One region of the Aureimonas sp. OT7 genome, then DNA from elsewhere that is predicted to be linked to it. Evidence: riboswitches for the same ligand, from Rfam matches in the RefSeq annotation. Region 1 holds a riboswitch; the other holds the start of a gene.
What was found. Region 1 has a riboswitch for thiamine pyrophosphate ahead of thiB (thiamine ABC transporter substrate binding subunit). Riboswitches for the same ligand answer to the same signal wherever they lie in the genome.
Positions count from the first base shown of each region.

Region 2: linked by a shared signal. The riboswitch ahead of thiC (phosphomethylpyrimidine synthase ThiC) and the one ahead of thiB (thiamine ABC transporter substrate binding subunit) in region 1 are both predicted to bind thiamine pyrophosphate.

Region 1 is NZ_CP062167.1:3,841,948-3,845,801, forward strand. It holds gene thiP (thiamine/thiamine pyrophosphate ABC transporter permease) at 1-648, opposite strand, end outside; gene thiB (thiamine ABC transporter substrate binding subunit) at 662-1,681, opposite strand; TPP riboswitch at 1,724-1,825, opposite strand; gene IGS74_RS18390 (thiamine diphosphokinase) at 1,874-2,509, shown strand; tRNA gene IGS74_RS18395 (tRNA-Arg) at 2,572-2,648, shown strand; gene IGS74_RS18400 (glycosyltransferase) at 2,798-3,854, opposite strand, start outside.
Region 2 is NZ_CP062167.1:1,932,132-1,935,985, reverse strand. It holds gene thiC (phosphomethylpyrimidine synthase ThiC) at 1-1,414, opposite strand, end outside; TPP riboswitch at 1,528-1,639, opposite strand; gene IGS74_RS09315 (MFS transporter) at 1,710-2,912, opposite strand; gene IGS74_RS09310 (acetoacetate--CoA ligase) at 3,103-3,854, shown strand, end outside.

The DNA.
Region 1 (3,854 bases):
TGGCCCCCCACCGAGCACCAGCACGACGGCGAAGCTGGTGACGCACAACATGAAGACGAGCGTCAGGATGCCGGGAAGACTGGCGCGAATGGCCGGCCACTCGACGAGCCGGAAGGTGGCCCTGCGCCCCATCGACAATTGCCCCGCCAGTTTCCAGCTTTCCGCCGGAATGGCCGAAAGGGCCGCGAGCATGAGGCGGGTGGCCAGCGGCATGTTGAAGAACACATGCGCGATGAGGATGCCGGTCAGGCCGTAGATGTCCAGCCGGCCGATCCCGGCCGCCGCCAGCACCGAGGACACCAGGCCCGAGCGGCCGAACACGGCGAGGATGCCGAGGGCCGCGACAAGGGTGGGCAGGGCCTGCGGCAGCAGCAGGACGCGCAGGATGAGCTGCCGGCCGGGAAAGGCCCGGCGGTGCATCGCCAGGGCCAGGGGCAAGGCGAAGACTGCCGACAGAAGCGCGGAAAGCCCCGCCTGCATCAGGGTGAAGCGAAGCACGCCGTGGACATAAGGGTCGGCCGCGACGACAGCCAAAGCAGGCCGTGCCCCGGTGGCCAGCGGCAGCGCCAGGAAAGGCGCAAGCAGCACCATGGCGATGAAGGCAAGGCCGATCGTCGCGGCCAGCCGGCGTCCGCCGCTCGGTTTCATTTGCAGGATGGCGTCAGCGGCCAATCGCCTGCAACCATTCCTGCGTCCATGCCTGCCGGTTGGCGGCGACGTCCTCGGGGTCGATCATCAGCGCCTTGGCCGGGGATACGAGTTTGCCAAAGGCGTCCGGCAGGGGCTGCGACGGCGTCACCACCGGCAAGGTCCAATTGGTCACCGGTATGAAGGATTGAACCTCCGGCGACACCAGATACTCCAGGAAGGCCTTGGCAAGGTCCGGGTGATCGGAGGTCTTGAGAATACCGGCGATCTCCACCTGCATGTATTGCCCTTCCGAGAAACGGGCGGCCTTGTAGCGCTCGCTTCCTTCTTCGACCATGTGGTAGGCCGGCGACGTGGTATAGGACAGGACGATAGGCGCCTCGCCGCTGGTGAACAGCCCGTACGCCTCGCTCCATCCCGGCGTCACCGTGAGGATACGCGGGCTCAGCGCCTTCCATTTTTCCGCGGCGGCATCGCCGTAGACGGCCTTCATCCACAGGAGCAGGCCGAGGCCGGGCGTCGAGGTGCGCGGGTCCATGATGACGATCTTCTCGTCGGCCGGCCCGGAGATCAGGGCATCGAAACTATCGGGCACGGTCGAGACGGTTTCGCTGTCGTAGACGAAGGCCAGCGGCGCATAGTCGAACGGCACGAAATCGGCATCGTCGTAGGCGACGGGCAGATCCAGCGTCGACAGGTCGATTCCCGACGGCGCGAACAGGCCGGTGGCACGCAGTTCCGGGATGAGATCGGTGGTCATCCCCAGGGCGACATCGGCCGTGGTGCCCTCGCCTTCGAGGCGCAGGCGATTGAGGATGCCGACGCCGTCGTCGAGCCCGACGAAGCGCAGGTCGCAGCCGCAGATCGCCTCGAACCCCGTCTCGATACGCGGGCCCGGCCCCCAGTCCGGCACGAAACTGTCATAGGTATAGACCGTCAGGACCGGTTTCTCCGCATCCTGCCCAAACGCTTGAGACAGGGGGGTGGTCGCCAGGGTCGCGAGAACGAGGGAGGGCAGCAGCAACGTGCGCATGAGGCATCCATGGTAGCCGGAAGGGGCAAGCGGCAGCCGGTGCCGGCGGCCATCTCCCATCCCTCCGCCGGTACGAGCCGGATCAGGTTCGTCGGGTTGGCTCTTGCCTCTCAGCCCCTGGATGGGGCACCCCGTGAGTGGACGCCATTTTAACGCCTGCCCGCGCGGGCGCAAGCGCAAGGGAACGCCGCCGTGACTTCTTTCGCCCTCTTGCTTGCAGGCGATATCAGCGCCGGTACCGCCCTGTGCGAGGCGGTCGCCGGCCGGCGCGTCATCGCCGCGGATGGCGGCTTGCGCCATGCGGCCCCGCTGGGCGTGACGCCCGACCTGATCGTCGGCGATTTCGATTCGGTCGATCCGACGACGCTGGACGCCTACCCGCTCGTGCCACGTCACGACCTTCCGCGCGACAAGGGCGAAACGGACGGAGAAACTGCGCTGCGCATGGCGGCGGAAGGGGGCGCGCGGGACTTGCTTATCGTCGGGGCGCTTGGCGGCGCACGCACCGATCACGCCTTCTCCAACCTCAACTTGGCTGTCGCCGTGGCGGACCGGTTCGACAGGCTGTGGCTCTTCGATGGACGGGAGCATGTCTTTCCGCTGGTGCCCGGCCGGACGCTCAGCTACGCCGCGCGGCCCGGCACGCAGTTCTCGGTCTGCAAGTTCTCGGCCCTTTCCGGGCTGAGCATTCGGGGCGCCAAATGGCCTCTCGACAACATCGAGCTTCCCTTCGGCTTCCTCCTCACCCAATCCAACGAAGCGCTCGGTCCGGTCGAGATCGAGATTGCGGCGGGGCGCGCCTTCGCCATTTTCAGCGCATACGAATAGTTGGGCACGGACATTTTCCACCTTTGCGGCCGGCCGCTCTTCGCCTATTGTCCGCGCCGGCTGGTCCCATAGCTCAGCAGGATAGAGCACCAGATTCCTAATCTGGGGGTCGTTGGTTCGAATCCAACTGGGATCACCATATTTTCTAGGGCGAACAAAGAGTGCGCTGCACACTTCCACCTATGTGTGGTCCCGCCATGGTCCCACTCCACTCATGGATCAACGCCTTCGGTGTGTTGCCCATCGTCATAGGTAGACAATGAACCGGGTTCTTAAAAACCATTTGCCCTAGCGTCGAGTCGCTCCTAGAACGAACCGCGACACGGCCCAAGTTGCTTGGTAAGCTTTAATAGTAACCGCCCAAAGCAGTGGGTGGCGTTGTAACCTGCGCTTCATTCCGTCAGCTATGATAAGGACCCTCCTCGATTTAAGGCGCTCCAGCTCCGCGGATTGCGCCGCAGAAGCGGCGGCGGACTGCACTGCCCCATTCGCAGATCTTGCCTCTAAGCTTTCCAGAACCGCCTTGGCCGAACGGAGATGGCGCTGCAACGATACGGCCTCGAAGCGAGATAGACCCGAGGTCACAGTTGAAATTCGCCGGTACCCTTCCCAATCTGCGTAGGTCCGGACCATAGACTTCGGACGAACGCGATACAGGCAACCTGTGCGCGGGATTATGACGATGCCGTAACCGTTCGAGACCGCTCCTAGGTAAAACGCCCAATCTTCGTATTTGGCTTTCACATGCGCGCCCCACCCGCCTAGTTCTTGAGCGAGGGGTACCCGAACACCAGAATTTGCGTGTCCGAGAACGTTGTCCGTTTGGGCAATGATCGTTCCTTCACCTAGGGGCCTGTAGGTATAGGCTTCCATCGCATCACAACGGTGAAAATCTCTACCATCGCTGAATGCCGTAAGGTACGGCACTGCGGCTACCGCTGACGGATTAGCCTCCAATGCCTTAACGATATCCCGAATCCACTCATTTAGGGGGACATCATCCGAATCAATATTCAGCAGAAATTCGGTTTTACATTCTCGCAAAGCCGTGTTGCGTGCGCCTGCGAGGCCTAGGTTTTGGCTATGACGAACAATACGGAAGGGATGAACGAGCTTTTCCGCGCATACGCGCTGCAGTGCCGCATGAGACTCAACAGTCGAGGCATCATCAACAATGATGACTTCAGCTGGACTGACCGACTGGGAATTCAGACCATCAATCAACGCTTCGACGTATGAAATCTCCGTGTTGTAAAACGGTATTAGAACCGTCGCGGTATCACTTATCTTGCTGACGTGTTCATCTCGGAGTCGATGAGACGTGTAGGGTATCTCCAAGTCCTGT
Region 2 (3,854 bases), 1.9 Mb from region 1:
TCGGCGTCACGTAGCAGAGCATGGCGGTGCCGAACCAGCCGATCATCGCCGCGCCGATGCCGGAGGTGATGTGGTCGTATCCGGGCGCGATGTCGGTGACGAGGGGTCCAAGCGTATAGAAGGGCGCCTCGCCGCAGGTGGCCATCTGCTTGTCGACGTTCTCCTTGATCTTGTGCATGGGCACGTGGCCCGGACCCTCGATCATGACCTGGCAGTCGTGCGCCCAGGCGATCTGCGTCAGTTCACCCAGCGTATCCAGCTCGGCGAACTGGGCGGCGTCATTGGCATCGGCGATCGAGCCGGGCCGAAGCCCGTCGCCGAGCGAGAACGACACATCGTAGGCGCGGCAGATTTCGCAGATTTCCTCGAAATGTTCGTAGAGGAAGCTTTCGCGGTGATGATGCAGGCACCATTTCGCCATGATGGACCCCCCGCGCGAGACGATGCCGGTCACGCGGTCGACGGTCAGCGGAATATGCTGCAGCCTGACGCCGGCATGGACGGTGAAATAGTCCACTCCCTGCTCCGCCTGCTCGATCAGCGTATCGCGATAGACCTCCCAGGTGAGGTTCTCGGCGATGCCATCGACCTTTTCCAACGCCTGGTACAGAGGCACGGTGCCGATGGGCACGGGTGCGTTGCGGATGATCCATTCCCGGATATTGTGGATGTTGCGGCCGGTGGACAGGTCCATCACCGTATCGGCGCCCCAGCGGATGGCCCACACCATCTTCTCGACTTCTTCCGCCATGGAGGAAGTCACCGCCGAATTGCCGATATTGGCGTTGATCTTCACCAGGAAGTTGCGGCCGATGGCCATCGGTTCCAGCTCGGGATGATTGATGTTGGCTGGAATGATCGCACGGCCGGACGCCACCTCGTCGCGCACCCATTCCGGCGTGATGAAATCCGGGATCGTGGCGCTGAAGGGATTGCCGTCCCGCGTCGCTGCGCCCCGCATGCGCTCCCGGCCGAGATTTTCGCGGATCGCGACAAATTCCATCTCCGGCGTGACGATGCCCTGACGCGCAAGCGCCAGTTGCGTCACCGCCTTGCCGGGCAAGGCACGATACGGCCGGTGCACCAGCGGAAAGACGGGTGTCGCCTTGGCGGCGGAAACGAAGCCGTTGTCCTCCGGCTTCACATGCCGGCCCTCATACTGCTCGACGCGGCCCTCGAGCCCGCGCCAGCCATGGCGAAGCCGCGGCAGGCCGGCCGCGATATCGGTGGTGACGGACGGGTCGGTATAGGGGCCGGACGCGTCGTAGACGGTGACGGGCGGCTCGTCCGCCGTCGGATGCACGGCGATCTGCCGCAGCGGCACGCGGATTTCCGGGTTCAGCGTGCCGGGCCGGTGAACCTTGGTGGATGCGGGCAGCGGCCCGCAGGTGACGGTGGGGGTGATGGCATCCATGTGAATCTCCCTATTGGAGATCCAGCCGTGGGCAGCGATCGAAAGGGGCCGCCGGGCCGAGCGCACGCCGCTGCATCGGCCAAAGGCCCGATGTACGGCGACACGATGCACGGAAGAGCGGCTCACTCCATCCCTACGCCAGTGTCAACTGGATCAGGTTCGTAGGGTCGCCGCGCGCTGATGTCGGCCTCTCAGTTCCTTGCCGGAACTCCCCTTGGACGCGGCTACGCTAACCATTGGGGCACCTAAGTCAAGGTGGTTGAGCGCCGATGCCCGTGCCCCTGGCCCAGCCGGGTCAGCCTTCCCGTGCGGCCTTCCATGGCGGCATGCTCAGGCAGGCCACGATCAGAATGCCGTTGATGACGACGACGCCCAGCAGGAAGTAGGGTATCGCGGAAAGTCCCGCATAGTCGGCGATGATGCCGGCCACGGCCGGGGTCACGATGCCGCCCAGCATGGCGGCGGACACCTGGAAGCCGATGGCGTGCGGCGCCGCCAGCCCGAGCATCCGGGGCGTGCGATGCATCAGCAGCGGAAAGATCGGCGCCAGCATGAACCCTGCGATCACCAGGCCCGCCGGTCCGAGTCCGGCGGGGTCCACGGCAAACAGCACATAGCCGACGAAGGCGCCCAGCACCGCGATCCGCAGCAACCTCTCGGGGCCGATCCTTTCCGCCAGCGCACCGAGGACGATGCGGCCCGCAAACAGGGCCAGCCAGAAAGCTCCGGCCCAGAAGCCGGCCATCTCGATGGAATAGCCGCGCGATTCGGTCAGGATCGCGTAGGTCCACTGTCCAAGCGATATCTCTGCCCCGACATAGGTGAAGAAGGCGAGGACCTGCAGCCAGACCAGGCCGATCCGCATCGCCTGCCCGGCCGAGATGCTGGCTTCGTCGTCGGCAGTGTCATGGCCGACGGCCGCGCCCCAGACACCGCGTGTCACCACGAAAAGCGTCGCAAGCGCCAGCATCACAAGGGCCAGTGCACCGTAGCCGAACCGCCAGGATGCAAGCCCCACGGCCGCCGTCATGGCAAAGGGGCCGAGCCCGGCTCCAAGGCCGAAGGCAGCATGAAGCCAGTTCATGTGCCGGGCCGACAGGCGGCTGGCGGCGTAGGCGTTGAGCCCCGAATCGATGGCTCCGCCACCGAAACCGACCAGCAGGCCGAAGGCCAGGAAGACGGGCCAGCCGGGTGCCAGGGCAAATCCGGCAAGGCCGATGCCGGTGATTGTCGTCGCCAGAGCCAGCAGGCGTCCGACGCCCATTGCCGCCAGAAACCGGCCCGCGAAGCTGCTGGCGACCAGGAAGCCCGTACCGATGAAGGCAAGCGCCACGCCGAACTGCGACTGCTGCAGCGCGAATGCATCGCGCAGCGAAGGCCACGCCACGCCGAATGCCGCATCCGGAAGGCCGATGGAAACGAAGCCGAGATACAGGAGGAGCAGCATGAACATGCCGACGGCCGGCGCCTTCGCCGACACCTGTTCGCGACCATCCATTCCCTGCCCTCCCGCCTTGTGGATGCCGCTCCAGTGTCAGCAACCCGGACGCCATTCAAGCCGACCCGCAATTACTTATGGTTTCAGCCTGAAATGTCGTGGCAGTGGCGCCTCCGCGGCAGCCGGAACTGTTTCCATCCGGCGGTGCGATGTTCTAGTTTGCGCCCACCGATCGGCTGGGAGGGCATCGATGAACGGCGAACTACTCTGGCAACCCACGCCTGAGCGCGCGGCCAAGACCGCGATGGCGGATTTTCGGCGCTTCATCGGGGAACGGACCGGCCAGGTCTTCGGCGAAACGCCCGAGTTGCACCGCTGGTCCGTCGACAAGCCGGACGCGTTCTGGAGCGCGATCTGGGACTATTTCGGCGTGATCGGCCACAAGGGCGCAACCATCCTCGCCGATGGCGCACGGATGCCCGGCGCGCGTTTCTTTCCGGAAGCGCGCCTGAACTTTGCGGAAAACCTCCTCGCACGGCGCGGCCAGGACGGCGAGGATGCGCTCGTCTTCATCGCCGAAGACAAGGCGGCCGACCGCTGGAGCTGGTCCAAACTCGTTTCCGAGATGTCGAGGCTTCAACAGGCTTTCGCGGCTTCCGGCATCGGGCCGGGCGACAGGGTTGCCGCCTACCTGCCGAACATGCCCATAGCCATCGCCGCAATGCTGGCCGCGACATCCCTCGGTGCCGTCTGGTGTTCCGCCTCGCCCGATTTCGGACCGCGCGGCGTTCTCGATCGATTCGGGCAGATCGAGCCCAAAGTGCTCATTACCGTCGATGCCTACTGGTATGCCGGCAAAAAGAACCCCTTGGGCGATCGCCTGGCGGAGATCGTGGCGGCGCTGCCGAGCGTCGGCCAGGTGGTCGTGGCGGATCTGTGCGGCGACGCCGCAAAGGTAGCCGAAAGCCTGCCCAATGGCGCAACTCTCGAGGCGTATACTGC